Regions from separate parts of the Pseudoduganella sp. jia 12 genome, predicted to be linked through region 3. Evidence: predicted binding sites of a transcription regulator. Region 3 holds the regulator's gene; each other region holds the start of a gene.

Region 1 (4,975 bases), on a different contig from region 3:
GAGGGACTTCACCAGTTCGGCGGTGAAGCGGCCGGCATCGGCGGGGCCATAGCCATCGTCGATGTGTTCATCGGAGAACAGCGAGGCGTCGAGCCACATCGGCTGGCCGTCGATACGCCAGTAGATATTGAGCGCCCAGCGCGGTAGCGGTTCGCCCGGATACCACTTGCCCTGGCCGTAGTGCAGCATGCCGCCCGGTGCAAAGTGGTTCTTCAGGCGGTGCATCAGGTTGCCCGCCAGTTCGCGCTTTTTATCGCCGTGGGCCTGGGTGTTCCATTCTGGGCCGTCCATGTCGTCGATCGACACGAACGTGGGTTCGCCGCCCTGGGTCAGGCGCACGTCCTGGCTTTTCAGGTCGGCATCCACCTGCTGGCCGAGGCGGTCGATCTTGTGCCAGTCCGCTTCCGAGTACGGCTTCGTCACGCGCGGGTCTTCGTGGATGCGCGTGACCGTCATCTCGTGGAAGAACGTGACCTCGGCCTTGTCCGTGTAGCCCGATACCGGCGCGGCGGACGACGGCAGCGCCGTGCAGGCCAGCGGGATGTGGCCTTCGCTGGCCAGCATGCCGGACGTGGGGTCGAGGCCGATCCAGCCGGCGCCGGGCACGTAGACTTCGGTCCACGCGTGCAGGTCCGTGAAGTCCACGTCGGTGCCGCTGGGGCCATCGAGCGCTTCCTGGTCGGCGCGCAGCTGGATCAGGTAGCCGGACACGAACCTTGCCGCCAGCCCCATCTCGCGCAGGATCTGCACGAGCAGCCAGCCCGTGTCGCGGCACGAGCCGGAACGCTTCTGCAGCGTTTCATCGGGCGCCTGCACACCGGGTTCCATGCGCAGCAGGTAGGCGATGTCGCGCTGCAGGCGCTGGTTGACGGCCACCAGGAAATCGTTGGTGCCCATCGGGTGCGCCAGCAGGTCGCGCCGCGCCGCCGCCACCCATTCCAGCACCATCGGGCTGGCGGGCTCCGTTGGCAGGTAGGCGCTCAGTTCGGCCGTCAGCTGCGGCGGGTAGGCGAACGGGAAGGTCTCCGCGTATTTCTCGACGAAGAAGTCGAACGGATTAATGACCGTCATGTCAGCCACCAGGTCGACCGTGAACTCCAGCGTGTCCGATTTTTCGGGGAACACAAAGCGGCCGATGTAGTTGCCGTACGGGTCCTGCTGCCAGTTGATGAAGTGTTCCTGCGGCGTGACCGTCAGCGAGTACGACAGGATCGGGGTGCGGGCATGCGGTGCGGGGCGCAGGCGCACCTCGTGCGGCGACAGGCCCACGGGGCGGTCATAGCGGTAACTGGTCTTGTGGTGCAGCGCGATACGGATAGCCATGCGGAACTGCCTTTCGAAATGGGCGCGGTATATGAGGTGATGAAGCATGATTCGTACCTGCAATAAATGCAATCGAATTAGGGCTGGAGGAATCGTTGGCAGTGGCGTGCTGGTGTCGGACACCGGCTTCATGGTGTCGGGCACCGGTTTTTGGTGCGGGTATCGGGGAACGCCAGCGAAAACCGGTGTCGGAAGGAGTGATGGCATGCATGCCATCACCGCTTGGCAGGCGCGAAGCAAGCTTCGCGAAATCCCTGCCAAGCCACCGAAAAAGCCGGTGTCCGACACCAGGAACGCATGCTGCGGTGGTGCCATCGAGCCCTGGCACGTTTCTTGTTAGCACTTAAGCTACGAGGAGGAATTCGATGCCGAACTTTTACGACGAAATGTATTCCACCGAAGCCACCGTGCGCCCGCACTACCACGCGTTCGCGGACTGGCTGGCGCAGCAGCCGGCCGGCCTGATCGAGCAGAAGCGGCTGGAGGCTGAGCTCATCTTCCAGCGCGTGGGCATCACGTTCGCCGTGTATGGCGACACGGCCGGCAAGGAGCGGCTGATCCCGTTCGATATCATCCCGCGCGTGATCCACGCCGCCGAATGGGCGCAGCTGCAGGCGGGGCTGGTGCAGCGGGTCACGGCGCTGAACCGCTTCCTGCACGACGTGTACCACGGCCAGGAGATCCTCAAGGCGGGCATCGTCCCGGCCGAGCAGGTCTTGAACAATGCCCAGTACCGGCCGGCCATGCAGGGCGTGGACGTGCCGGCCAATATCTATGCGCACATCGCCGGTGTCGACATCGTGCGGGCCGGCGAGGGCGAGTTCTATGTGCTGGAAGATAACCTGCGGGTGCCGTCCGGCGTTTCCTACATGCTGGAAAACCGCAAGATGATGATGCGGCTGTTCCCCGCGCTGTTCGCCAGCAACCAGGTGGCGCCGGTCGACCATTACCCCGACCTGCTGCTCGATAACCTGCGCACCGTGGCGCCGCACGATAGCGCCAGCCCCACCGTGGTCGTGCTCACGCCCGGCCAGCACAATTCGGCCTACTTCGAGCATGCGTTCCTGGCCCAGCAGATGGGCGTGTCGCTGGTGCAGGGGCAGGACCTGTTCGTGAAGAACGAGACCGTGTACATGCGCACCACGCGCGGCGCGCGGCAGGTGGATGTGATCTACCGCCGCATCGACGACGACTACCTCGATCCGCGCGCGTTCCGCGCCGAGTCGCAGCTGGGCGTGCCCGGCCTGCTCGACGCGGTGCGCGCCGGCCGGGTGGGGCTGGCCAATGCCATCGGCACGGGCGTGGCCGACGACAAGTCGATCTACCCGTTCGTGCCCGACATGATCGAGTTCTATCTCGGCGAAAAGCCGATCCTCAACAACGTGCCCACGTACCAGTGCAGGAAAGAGAAAGACCTCCAGTACACGCTGGCGAACCTGCCCGAGCTGGTGGTGAAGGAAGTGCACGGTGCCGGCGGCTACGGCATGCTGGTCGGCCCGGCGTCGACGCACGCCGAGATCGAGGCTTTCCGCGAGCGCCTGGTGGCCAACCCGGCGGGCTACATCGCCCAGCCCACGCTGGCGCTGTCGGCCTGCCCGACCTATGTGGAATCGGGCATCGCGCCGCGCCACATCGACCTGCGCCCGTTCGTTTTGTCGGGCAAGACGGTGACGATGGTGCCGGGCGGGCTCACGCGCGTGGCGCTGCAGGAGGGCTCGCTGGTGGTGAATTCGTCGCAGGGCGGCGGCACCAAGGATACGTGGATACTGGAGAACTAATATGCTGAGCCGCACCGCAGATCACCTGTTCTGGATGGCCCGGCATACCGAACGGGCGGAAAACACGGCCCGCATGCTCGACGTGCGCGTGCAGTATTCGCTGATGCCGCAATCGGCGCTCGCCGCCCAGCAGGGCTGGCGCACGATGCTCGGCGTGTCGGAGCTGGAACGGCAGTTCGATGCCAAGTACGGCGCACTCACGCAGAAGGAAGTCATCGACTTCATGGTGCGCGATCCGGACAATCCCTCGTCGATCGCCAGCTGCCTGGCGGGCGCGCGCGAGAATGCGCGGGCCGTGCGCGGCACCCTGCCCACGGAAGTGTGGGAGACGGAAAACACCACGTGGATCGAGCTGCAGCAGCACCTGCGCAACCGCACGTTCGAGCACCAGCCCGGCCAGTTCCTGGAATGGGTCAAGCACCGCTCGCACCTGTCGCGCGGCGTCACGCTCGGCACCATGTACCAGGATGGCGCGTTCAACTTCATCCGCCTCGGCACGTTCCTGGAGCGGGCCGACAACACGGCGCGCATCCTCGACGTGAAATTCCGCTTCCTCGATGCCGACGCGATCAAGGCGGGCCCCCAGGGCGAGTTTTACTACCTGGCGGCGCTGCTGCGCTCCGTGTCCGCGTTCGAGACCTACCGCAAGGTGTATCGCGACGCCATCACGCCGGCGCGCGTGGCCGCGCTGCTGATCCTGGAAGAAAAGATGCCGCGCTCGCTGGTGGCCTGCATGGCCGCCGTGGTAGCGAACCTGCGGGAGATCCGCAACGACGTGTCGCACGATACCGAGCAGCTGGCCGAAACACTGTACGACCAGCTGCGCCATGCCGCGATCGACGACATCCTGGACCAGGGACTGCACGATTTCCTGACAATCTTCCTGGCGTCGATCGAACAGGTGGGCAACGGCATCAGCAGCGATTTCCTCGTGCCGGCGGTAATGGAAGACGACGCGTGATGGCCGGTTACCGCATAATCACCCACCTTCGCACGCACCATCGCACGCACCAATATATGACGCACCGCACCAAGATGATAATTTTTGCAACACCATGCACCACATCGGCACCGAAATGGTGCGTTCATGCCTGACACCGAAAGCAGACCCGCCATGTTGCTGCGCACCCGTTGCAACCTGAGTTTCATCGTCGCCGAGTCCACGCCGTTCATCCTGATGCTGCGCCCGCGCAGCGACGCACGGCAATGGGTGGCGCACCAGAGCTATAACCTGGCACCCGGCGTGCCGGCGGCGGAATTCACGGATGCCTACGGCAACCTGTGCCAGCGCCTGGTCGCGCCGCCCGGCCCATTCTCGATCTACACCTCGGCCGACGTGATGACCCCCGCCACGATCGACGTGGCGCCCGGCGCCCCGTTCACCGAGGTGCAGCACCTGCCGGATGACGTGCTGACGTACCTGGTGCCCAGCCGCTACTGCGAATCCGAGCTGTTCAACGAAATGGCCAGCGCGATCGTCGCCGGCGCCGCACCGGGGTACGACCAGGTGGCCTGCATCACCGACTGGATCCGCCGCGAGGTGCGCTTCAACCCGGCGTCACCCTACAGCCACATGGCGGCGACGGACGTCAACGAGCGGCGCGAAGGTGTGTGCCGCGACCTGGCGCACCTGGGCATCGCCCTGTGCCGCAGCCTCTCCATCCCGGCCCGCATCGTGGCCGGCTACCTGCACGGCCTGGTGCCGATGGACCTGCACGCGTGGTTCGAGGCTTACGTTGGCGGGCGCTGGTACACGTTCGATCCCACGCAGGACGCCCCGCGCGGCGGCCGCGTGACGGTGGCCAAGGGGCATGATGCCGCGAACGTGGCGATCTTCAGCCAGTTCGGGCCGCCGCTGGTGGGCAACGACATGC
Region 2 (4,975 bases), on a different contig from region 3:
ATCCGCATCGAGGGGCGCGTGGTCGGCACGCTGACCGCCAGCAGTGGCTGTGCGAACGGTTGTTTTGGCGAGCACGAGCTGGCATTGCTGGAAACCGTTGCATTATTCGTCGGCCGGGCCGTGCAGTTGCGGCAGTTGCGCGGCATCCTGGCTTCCCGCTTCACGCAGCTGGCACTGGCTCGTGAACTGCAGGGCGCCGCCGCCACGACGGCCTATCAAAAACCGGACCATGTGGCACGCCTGCTCGCGCGCTCGTTCTACCGGGAGATGGCCCGCGCCGGTTTCGACTCGAACCAGATCGTGCAGGCTGCCTCCGAGATCATCACCCAGCTCAACAGCAGCCTGGCACGGCATAACGCTCGCGAAGGCCGCAGGTGATGCCATGCTCCATCGCCTTCCCATCTTGCTGGCACTGTTGTGCGGCGCCGCCGGTCCGGCAAATGCCGCTCCTGACAATATTGCGCTGCTGATCGCCGAGGCGGCGCAACTCGAACACGGCGAGGGCATGGCCCGCGATCCTGCGCAAGCCGCCGCGCTGTATTGCCAGGCGGCACGCCTGGGTTCGCCGGATGCCCACTATGCGCTTGGGTGGATGGCCACCAACGGCCGCGGTATGCCGCGTGACGACGCCGTTGCATGGCGCTTGTTCTCGGCTGCGGCTGAACAGGGCCATGCCCAGGCGGCGCATCTGGCACAGGCACTGCCGGCGCAGCCGGATGCGCCGCTGCCAGCCTGCATGGCTGCCGATCTGCCCCTGCAGGTGAATCTCGATCCCGATCCCTGGGCTGCCGGCCCCGCCGTTTATCCGCCCGCCAGTGCCTCGGTGCGCCGCATTGTCGAACGGCTGGCACCTGCCTACGAGGTTGATCCCGAACTGGCGATGGCCGTCATTGCGGTGGAATCCGGTTTCCGTGCCAACGCCGTTTCGCCCAAGAATGCGCAGGGCCTGATGCAGCTGATTCCTGAAACCGCCCAGCGGTTCCAGGTGGCCGATCCCTTCGACCCGGAATCGAATGTGCGCGGCGGCCTGGCCTACCTGCGCTGGTTGCTCGGTCTGTTCGATGGCGACGTGCGGCTGGTGGCCGCGGCCTACAATGCCGGCGAGGGAGCCGTGCTGCGTCATCGCGGCGTGCCGCCCTACCGCGAAACCCAGGAGTACGTTATACGAATCGCGCGCTTGTACAGCCTGCCAGTCCACCGCTACTATCGGAGTTCGTCCAATGACCCACTCTCGAAGCGATGAACGATTCCCACCTATCGGCACTGGCCGAATGGCGCGCCGTGCCGGGCGTGGCACAGGTGCTCGACCAGGCGGCGGCGGCGGCCGCGTACGGTAGCGATACAGGCGGTGTCAGCCGGCGCATCGCGGCGGCCCTGAAGATCACACACGGCGGCGCCCTGCCCGCCGTGCTGGCGATCGCCCGGCGCCACGGTTGCCATGTCTACCCGATCAGCACAGGCAAGAACTGGGGATACGGCAGCTCCCAACCGGTGCAGGATGATGCCGTGATCGTCGATTTGTCCGGCATGCAGCGCTTCTGTGTCGACCCGGTGCTGGGCGTCGTCACCCTGGAACCCGGCGTCACCCAGGGCATGCTGGCCCGCTTCCTCGACGAACAGGGTTATCCATTCATGGTGCCGGTCACCGGTGCCGGGCCAAGCGTCAGCCTGCTGGGCAATGCGCTGGAGCGCGGCTATGGCATCACGCCCCACTCGGATCACTTTGGCGCCGTGACCGACCTGGAAGCGGTGCTGGCCGACGGCTCCCTCTACCGCACTGCCTTGTCCGAGGCGGGCGGTCACGAACTTGCACAATTGTTCAAGTGGGGTATCACGTCGTACTCGGCCGGCCTGTTCACCCAGAGCGGGCTTGGCATCGTGACGCGGATGTCGATCGTGCTGGCGCGCCGGCCGGAAACGGTCAAGGTGTGCCTGTTCAACCTGCGTGACGATGCGCTGCTGGAGCCGGCGGTGGAAAAAATCCGGCATATTCTTGCAACACTGCCTGGTACCGTGGGTGGCATCAACCTGATGAACCGCCACCGCGTGCTGGCAATGACGGCCCCTTACCCTGCTGCCGAGGTCGTTGATGGCACCATTCCCGATGCCGTCATCGCCCGGCTTGGCCGCCAGTACCAGATCGCGCCCTGGACGGGGTTTGGCACGCTGTATGGCACGCGTGGCATGGTCGCGGCCGCGCAGAAGGAAATCAGGGCGGCCCTGCGTGGTATCGCCAGCCGGCTGCTGTTCCTGAGCCCGCAAAACGCGCATTTGCTGGCCCGGGCGTCGAACATGATGCCGGGCCCGCTCGGCAAGGGCATCGCCTCGACCAGCCGCACACTGGCCCATGCGCTGGAGCTGGTCGGCGGCCGGCCCAACGAAACGGCATTGCCGCTTGCCTATTGGCGCAACCCGGGCCACCAGCCCGACCAGGATCGCAACCCTGCCCGCGACGGTTGTGGCCTGCGCTGGTATGCGCCGCTGGTACCGATGCGGGGCGCCGACGCGCGCGCTTACGTCGACATGGTTACCCGCATCACCCGCGAGCACGGTCTGGAACCGCTGTTGACGTTCACCTCGATCAGCGACCGCTTGTTCGACAGCACGGTTCCACTTTTGTTCGACCATGGCGTGCCTGGCGCCGCGGCACGCACGCGGGAATGCTATGACGCCCTCGTGCAGCAGGGCCGTACGCTGGGAGTCTTCCCGTACCGGGTAGGTGTCGATGTCATGGAAGCGCTGGCGCAGCGCATGCCCCATGCCACCGCTTTCAATGCCCGGCTCCGCGCTGCGCTCGATCCGGAAGGCCTCATCGCGCGTGGCAGGTACTGACCTGTCGAAAAACTTTACACCGTAAAACCTTCTCTCCGCACAAGTTCCACGAAAAACCTTACTCTTTGATTAAAATCAATTACTTACCGACGATCTCCATGAATTGGCATGGTGTTTGCTTTTAGATAAATGTGGTGGGAAGGTCCGCCCCTTAAAGCAGCACTAAATACCAAACTCAAGGAGTATTTGATGAACATGTTGAAAAAAGTAGCGCTGGCGGCGGCCCTGACAGTGTCGACGATGACCGCAGCGATGGCAGCCCCGATCAACGTTGGCGGTGTCATCTGGGATCCTGACTACCCAATCGACTTCTCGTCGTCGTCCGTGCAAATCCAGCAGATCGTCGATCCGAACACCGGCTCGCTGAGCGGCTTCGGCTTCGTGTCGACGATGAACGGTGACGGGCAATCAGAATTCTGCCCAGGTTGCGAACTGACGTTCAAGTTCGGCGGCTACACCCCGATCGGCACCGATGGTACGACCATCCTGTACGGTGGCGGCCAGGTTGACATCTATGTCAACTTCGCACCCTCGACGATCGATCCTTCCGACCCACTGACGATGAACGCGGGCAATACCGGCCTGGGTACGCTTTGGCTGAGTCTGGCTGGCGCCCTGCATAACGGCAGCACGCTGCGCGGTACGGTCAATGCGGTTTCGCCGCCGAATCTGAGCGGTCTCGGCCAGCTCGACGTCATCGGCGGTCTGGCCGCGGCCAACTTCGATACCAATCAGCAAGTCAGCGGTTCCGACCTGTCGTTCAGCACGAGCTTCACGCAACCGTATCCGGGCGACCCGAACCGCGTCGTCGGCACCGGTAACTTCTTCGGTCAATCGATTGCGACCGACATCCCGGAACCGGGTTCGCTGGCACTGGTGGGCCTGGGCCTGCTGGGCCTGGCGCAAGTGCGTCGCCGCAAGCAGAAGTAATCCGCGGCACACGCGGACGCGGCACCCTGGTGCCGCAAGCAACAAAAAGACCTGGCCATGCCAGGTCTTTTTTATTGATAAAAGAATTACTGCTGTCGCGGATCGCAGGCGCGAACGGTCACGAGAACGCAAACCACGGCATGTGGTGGCGCACCGGACCGGCGCGACAACGATGCGGCCGCAGCCGCATCGCTTGTTGTCAACGCGCTTGTTGCAAACAGTATCTCAGCCGATCTGCAATAACCGGCTTGCAATGCCGCGTTCTTCCCTTGGCGAGAAGAAGTAGGGATACAGCGAACGCTCGCCTGCCGGGTGGGTACTGGTGCCACCGAGCTTGCGGATCTGGTCGTTAACGTAATCCATGCTGACATGCAGCAGGTATGCCGGCGCATCAACGCGCGGATTACTCCGCAAATCACCGATCTGGTTAAACCCCAGCATGTTCATATAATATCGCCTGTGTCGGGGATTTACTTCAATGAACACATCGGTACATTGATGCAGATAATGACCATAAATGAAAAGCACATGAAACAGCGACGCCAGGGCGCTTTTCGATTTAACGTGCGGCGCGAATGCGAGCTTGGTGATTTCGCAGACCTTGGCGCCGCGCGCACGGAACTCTCCAATGTAATCGGAAAAGACCTCGTCCGCCAGGATTCCCATCGACGAATCGATGCCCAGCGTGACAGTGCCGATGACCTCTCCCTTATCGGAGGCAGCGAGGGTGATACGGTTAGGATTGTTATCGATCCGGTGTGTGCCCGTATAGCCGCGCCAGGCATACATTTTATTGATGAGCATACTTGCGGAAGTACGCCCAGCCTCGGTATCGGCAACGCGGATGCCGAAATCGGATTGATTAATAGTCACATGCGTTATGTTTGCAGAGTTATCTTCTTCGACAGCGCAAATCAGCGGCTCTCCGGATTCGTAATCATCCGGCAGAAACTGGTCGACGTTGCCGTCCTGGGTAAACTCTGAGGCCATAGCACACTCCCCTGTTGAGTGGCTCGACATGAATACCGATAACGGAGCAGTCATCGGTCTTGCCGTGCATCTTCAACAACTATTTAGTTTATTATGTAATAATATATTAAAATATTATATTTTTTGCTACAGGTACTGCTTGCTCATAGCTGCCGGAGCAGCGCTTTCGCCTGCTCGGCCTCGCTGAATCCAGACCCGGCAGCCAGTGCCTGTTCCAGCGCCT
Region 3 (4,975 bases):
CGGCCGCGGCACGATGGTGATCCAGCCGAAGCGCACCGCGCCTCCAGCGTCTTCCGAGGCGCCATCCACCCAACCGCCGGCCGTGCCGGCAGCGGGGAATTAAATGGCGCGGGAGCAGCAAGACTGCAGCAGCACGCTGATCGTGCGCGGGCTGCAAAAGAGCTACGGCAAGCGCCAGGTGGTGCATGACGTGTCGTTGCAGGTGGCATGCGGCGAAGTGGTGGGGCTGCTGGGCCCGAACGGGGCCGGCAAGACCACGTCGTTCTACATGATCGTGGGCCTGGTGGCGTCGGATGCCGGCACTATCGACCTCGACGGTACCGACATCTCCAGCCTGCCGATCCACAAGCGCGCCACCCTCGGCCTGTCGTACCTGCCGCAGGAAGCGTCGGTGTTCCGCAAGCTGACCGTGGAAGAAAACATCCGCGCCGTGCTGGAGCTGCAGAAGGTGGACGGCAAGGCGCTCGGCAAGGCCGAGATCGACGAGCGGCTGAATGCGCTGCTGGCCGACCTGCAGATCGAGAAGCTGCGCGAGAACACGGCGCTGTCGCTGTCCGGTGGCGAACGCCGCCGCGTGGAGATCGCCCGCGCGCTGGCGACCAATCCCCGCTTCGTGCTGCTGGACGAGCCGTTTGCCGGTGTCGACCCGATCGCCGTGATCGAGATCCAGCGCATCGTGCGCTTCCTGAAGGAACGCAGCATCGGCGTGTTGATCACGGATCATAACGTGCGTGAAACGCTGGGCATCTGCGACCGGGCGTATATCATCAATCAGGGCAGCGTGCTGGCCTCCGGCCGGCCCGACGACATCATCGCCGACGAGTCCGTGCGCCGTGTCTATCTTGGTGAACATTTCCGCATGTAAGCACTTGGACCGCGTTGTTCCACCGATAATGAGACATGACCAGCAGCCATGAACCAGCAGCCATGAACCAGCCATGAAACAGTCTTTGCAACTGCGTACTTCCCAGCACCTCGCGTTGACGCCGCAATTGCAGCAGTCGATCCGGCTGCTGCAATTGTCCACGCTGGAGCTGCACCAGGAACTGGAACAGCTGCTGACCGATAACCCGCTGCTCGAGCGGCTCGACGATCCGCTCGACCGTTCCGTGCGCCTGCTGGGCGATGGGGCGATCAACACCACGCAGGCGCCCGGAGAGGCGCCTCCCGAAGGCGGTCCGCCGCAGGATGCGCCGGCGGCGCCGGAGCCCGAGCCGTTCGAAGGTGGCGAGGGCGAAGGCCTCGACCCTGGCGCCGGCGATACCGACTGGAGCAGTGCGGGCAGCGGCAAGGGACCGGACGATGACGACGGCCGCCCGCAGCTCGAGGCCAGCCACCGCAGCCTGCGCGAACACCTGATGGAGCAGATGCGCGTGACGGTGCTGGAGCCGCGCGACCGGGCCCTGGTGGAGCTGATCATCGATGCGCTCGACGATAACGGTTATCTCGAAGAGAGCCTGGAAGACATCCATGCACGCATGCCGGAAGAGCTGGAGATCGAGTTCGACGAATTGCGCACCGCGCTGAAGCTGCTGCAGAGCTTCGACCCGGCGGGCATCGGTGCGCGCAACGCTTCCGAATGCCTGGCGCTGCAGATCCGGCGCATGCCTGGCGTGCCGATGGTCACGCGGCGGATGGCGCTGTGCATCGTTGAAAAGCACTTGCAGTGGTTCGCGCAGCGCGACTTCAACAAGCTGAAGAAGGCACTCGATTGCGACGACGAAGACTTGCGCGAGGCACAAGCCGTCATTCGGCAATGCAATCCGCATCCGGGCGCCGCCTTCGCGGCCGACGTGTCAGACTATGTCGTACCGGATGTCGTGGTCAGGAAAGGCCGCAGCGGCTGGGTGGTCACGCTGAACAACGACGTGATGCCACGCCTGCGCGTAAACGCGCTGTATGCCAGCCTGCTCAAGCAGGGCAAGGGCGAAACGCAGATGAATGCCCAGCTGCAGGAAGCAAAGTGGCTGATCAAGAATATGCGCCAGCGCTTCGACACGATTCTCCGCGTGGCCCAGGCCATCGTCGAGCGGCAGAAGAACTTTTTCTCGCATGGCGCTGTGGCAATGAGGCCCCTTGTGTTGCGTGAAATAGCTGATACACTGGGTCTGCACGAGAGTACTATCTCTCGGGTAACAACTCAAAAATATATGCTCACCCCGCACGGCATGTTTGAGTTGAAGTATTTTTTTGGCAGCCACGTCGCAACCGAAGCTGGTGGGGAAGCTTCCTCGACTGCGATCCGGGCGCTGATCGTGCAATTCACAGGAGCCGAAGACCCGAAGAACCCTTTATCCGACAGTAAGATTGCGGACATGCTGGGTGAACAAGGCATGGTGATTGCGCGACGCACTGTTGCCAAATATCGCGAAGCATTGAAAATTCCCCCAGTCAGCCTCCGCAAGTCCTTGTAAGCAATCTGTAGTGTATGGGTTCCTCTGCGCCGCCGCATTTCGATGGCGGAAGCTGCACGAACCTGGATTGATCTTCTTTAGGAGTGTGTGTATGAATCTGACCATCAGTGGACACCATATCGACGTAACCCCTGCCATTCGCGAGTATGTGCAGAGCAAGCTGGAACGCGTTAGACGGCATTTCGATCAGCTGATCGATGTAAGTGTGATCCTGAGTGTAGATAATCTCACCGAGAAAGAAAAAAGGCAGAAGGCGGAAATCAACCTGCGCATGTCGGGCAAGACCGTGTTTGTCGAAAGCGTCGCGCAGGACCTGTATGCGGCCATCGACTCGCTGATCGACAAGCTGGATCGCCAGGTCATGAAGCACAAGGATAAAGTGCAGAACCATAATCATGAAACCATCAAGCACCTGAGCGAGATCGAGATTCCCGCGTCACCCGCATAACGCCGGATGCAGGTCGCAGCCCTTTGGCTGCAGCAACAGAAGGGCGCGCAATGCGCCCTTTGTTACGTCCGCACCCCACCGTATTCCCGCAGTTCACTGCAGTTCGCCGCAGTTCACCTTCAGTTCACCTTCAGTTCACCTTTTACGCCACATCATCCGCATCCATGGCTAGAATGAGGCCAATAACGACAACGATGCGAGACACCATGACCGACCACGTCCATACCAAGGTGCGCAATGGCACCGGCTTCATCACGCTCGACCGGCCCAGGGCATTGAATTCATTGTCGCTCGACATGATCCGCGCGATTACCGGCACGCTGCTGGCCTGGCGCGACGACGGCGACATCGCCGCCGTCGTCGTCCGCAGCACCACCGAGAAGGCGCTGTGCGCCGGTGGCGACATCCGCTTCTTCCATGCCGCCGGCACAGCGACGCCGCAGGGCGGCAGTGCGCAGATCGAGGATTTCTTCACCGAGGAATACGCGCTGAACTACCTCGTGCATTGCTTTACCAAGCCCTACGTGGCCTTGATGGATGGCGTGGTGATGGGCGGCGGCATGGGCATTGCCCAGGGCGGTCCGCACAGCAGCGTGCGCGTGGTGACCGACCGCACACGGCTGGCGATGCCCGAGGTGAACATCGGCCTGTTCCCCGACGTGGGTGGCAGTTATTTCCTGTCCCACGCGCCAGGCAGGCTGGGCGTGTACCTGGCACTGACGGCGCTGACGATCGGTGCGGCCGACGCGATGTATTGCGGGCTGGCCGACCACTACGTGCCCGCGGCCGAATTGCCGCAACTGGCCGACCTGGTCGGCTCCACGGCCGGAGCGGGGCTGCGCGAGGCGGTGGGAATGTTCGGCCGCTCGCTGCGCCATGAAGCGGGGCCTTCCGAACTGCAGGCGCACCGCGCGCTGATCGACGACCATTTCACCCAGCGCTCGGTCGCCGACATCGTGGCCTCCCTGCGCCGCGACGATCATCCGTTCGCGCAGAAAACGCTGGCCGCGATGGAGCGCCGTTCGCCGCTGATGATGTGCGTGACGTTCGAGATGATGCGGCGCGGTGCCACGATGGGCGTTGCCGATTGCCTGCGGATGGAGCGCAACCTGGTGCGCCGGACCTTCGAGCATGGCGAGGTGATCGAGGGCGTGCGCGCGCTGGCGATCGACAAGGACAATGCGCCACGCTGGAATCCGCCAACGCTCGATGGCGTGACGGACGACATGGTGGCGCGCTTCTTCGAACCCGCATGGCCCGCCTGGGCCCATCCGCTGCGCCACCTGTGAGGCCACCATGGACCGCCGTGCTTTCCTGACTTTCTCCGCTGCCGCCCTGGCATTGCCGGCCCGGGCCGACGATACGGCGGTCGCCGACATCGTGCCGCTGGTGGACCACCACCAGCACCTGTTCAGTCCGGCAATGGCGCGGCTGCTCGACAGCGGAGCCGGCGGGCCGCCCGTCATCACGGCGAAGGACCTGGTTGCGCTGCTCGATGCGGCCGGTATCCGGCGCGCCGTGCTGCTGTCCGTTGCCTACGTGTGGGGCAGTCCCGCCCGCAAGATCGACGAAGAGTATGCGAAGGTGCGCGCCGAGAACGACTTCAACGGCGCGCAGGCCGCGCTGTATCCGGGCCGGCTGCGGGCCTTTTGCAGCGTCAATCCGCTGAAGGATTACGCCCTGGAGGAACTGGAGCGTTGCGCGGCGCTTCCCGACCTGAAGCATGGCCTGAAGCTGCACTTCGGGAACTCGGACGTGCAGCTGGAATTGCCCGAGCATGCGGCGCGGCTGCGGCAGGTCTTCGCGGCGGCCAATGCCAGGAAAATGGCGATCGTGGTGCACATGCGCGCATCGGTATCGAAGCGCCGGCCATATGGCGCCACCCAGGCCCGCATCTTCCTCGAGCAGCTGCTGCCTGCCGCGCCGGACGTGACGGTGCAGGTTGCGCACCTGGCCGGCACGGGGCCGGGATATGGCGATGCGCCATCCGACGAGGCGCTGGGCGTGCTGGCCGAAGCGGTGGCGGCACACGCCCCCGGCACGAAACGCCTGTGGTTCGATGCGGCCACCATGGCCAATCCCGACATCACGCCGCAACAGCGGGAAAAGCTGG

The links. The regulator sigma-54, encoded in region 3, starts transcription at its own class of promoters, with help from an activator protein. The targets are predictions, from matches to a motif close to TGGCANGNAANCTGCTTT.
Region 1: the regulator sigma-54 is predicted to act here: its motif matches at 1,365-1,382, upstream of ACY65G_RS26685 (transglutaminase family protein).
Region 2: the regulator sigma-54 is predicted to act here: its motif matches at 2,937-2,954, upstream of ACY65G_RS23275 (PEP-CTERM sorting domain-containing protein).

What each region holds. Positions count from the first base shown of each region.
Region 1 is NZ_JBUXKP010000014.1:145,146-150,120, reverse strand. Features, by position in the region: gene ACY65G_RS26685 (transglutaminase family protein) at 1-1,323, opposite strand, end outside; gene ACY65G_RS26680 (circularly permuted type 2 ATP-grasp protein) at 1,689-3,101, shown strand; gene ACY65G_RS26675 (alpha-E domain-containing protein) at 3,103-4,062, shown strand; gene ACY65G_RS26670 (transglutaminase domain-containing protein) at 4,216-4,975, shown strand, end outside.
Region 2 is NZ_JBUXKP010000011.1:142,345-147,319, forward strand. Features, by position in the region: gene ACY65G_RS23260 (GAF domain-containing protein) at 1-378, shown strand, start outside; gene ACY65G_RS23265 (lytic transglycosylase domain-containing protein) at 383-1,243, shown strand; gene ACY65G_RS23270 (FAD-binding oxidoreductase) at 1,240-2,832, shown strand; gene ACY65G_RS23275 (PEP-CTERM sorting domain-containing protein) at 2,962-3,762, shown strand; gene ACY65G_RS23280 (N-acyl amino acid synthase FeeM domain-containing protein) at 3,988-4,752, opposite strand; gene prsT (XrtA/PEP-CTERM system TPR-repeat protein PrsT) at 4,896-4,975, opposite strand, start outside.
Region 3 is NZ_JBUXKP010000007.1:252,795-257,769, reverse strand. Features, by position in the region: gene lptA (lipopolysaccharide transport periplasmic protein LptA) at 1-103, shown strand, start outside; gene lptB (LPS export ABC transporter ATP-binding protein) at 104-865, shown strand; gene ACY65G_RS17495 (RNA polymerase factor sigma-54) at 939-2,414, shown strand; gene hpf (ribosome hibernation-promoting factor, HPF/YfiA family) at 2,506-2,862, shown strand; gene ACY65G_RS17485 (enoyl-CoA hydratase/isomerase family protein) at 3,069-4,151, shown strand; gene ACY65G_RS17480 (amidohydrolase family protein) at 4,159-4,975, shown strand, end outside.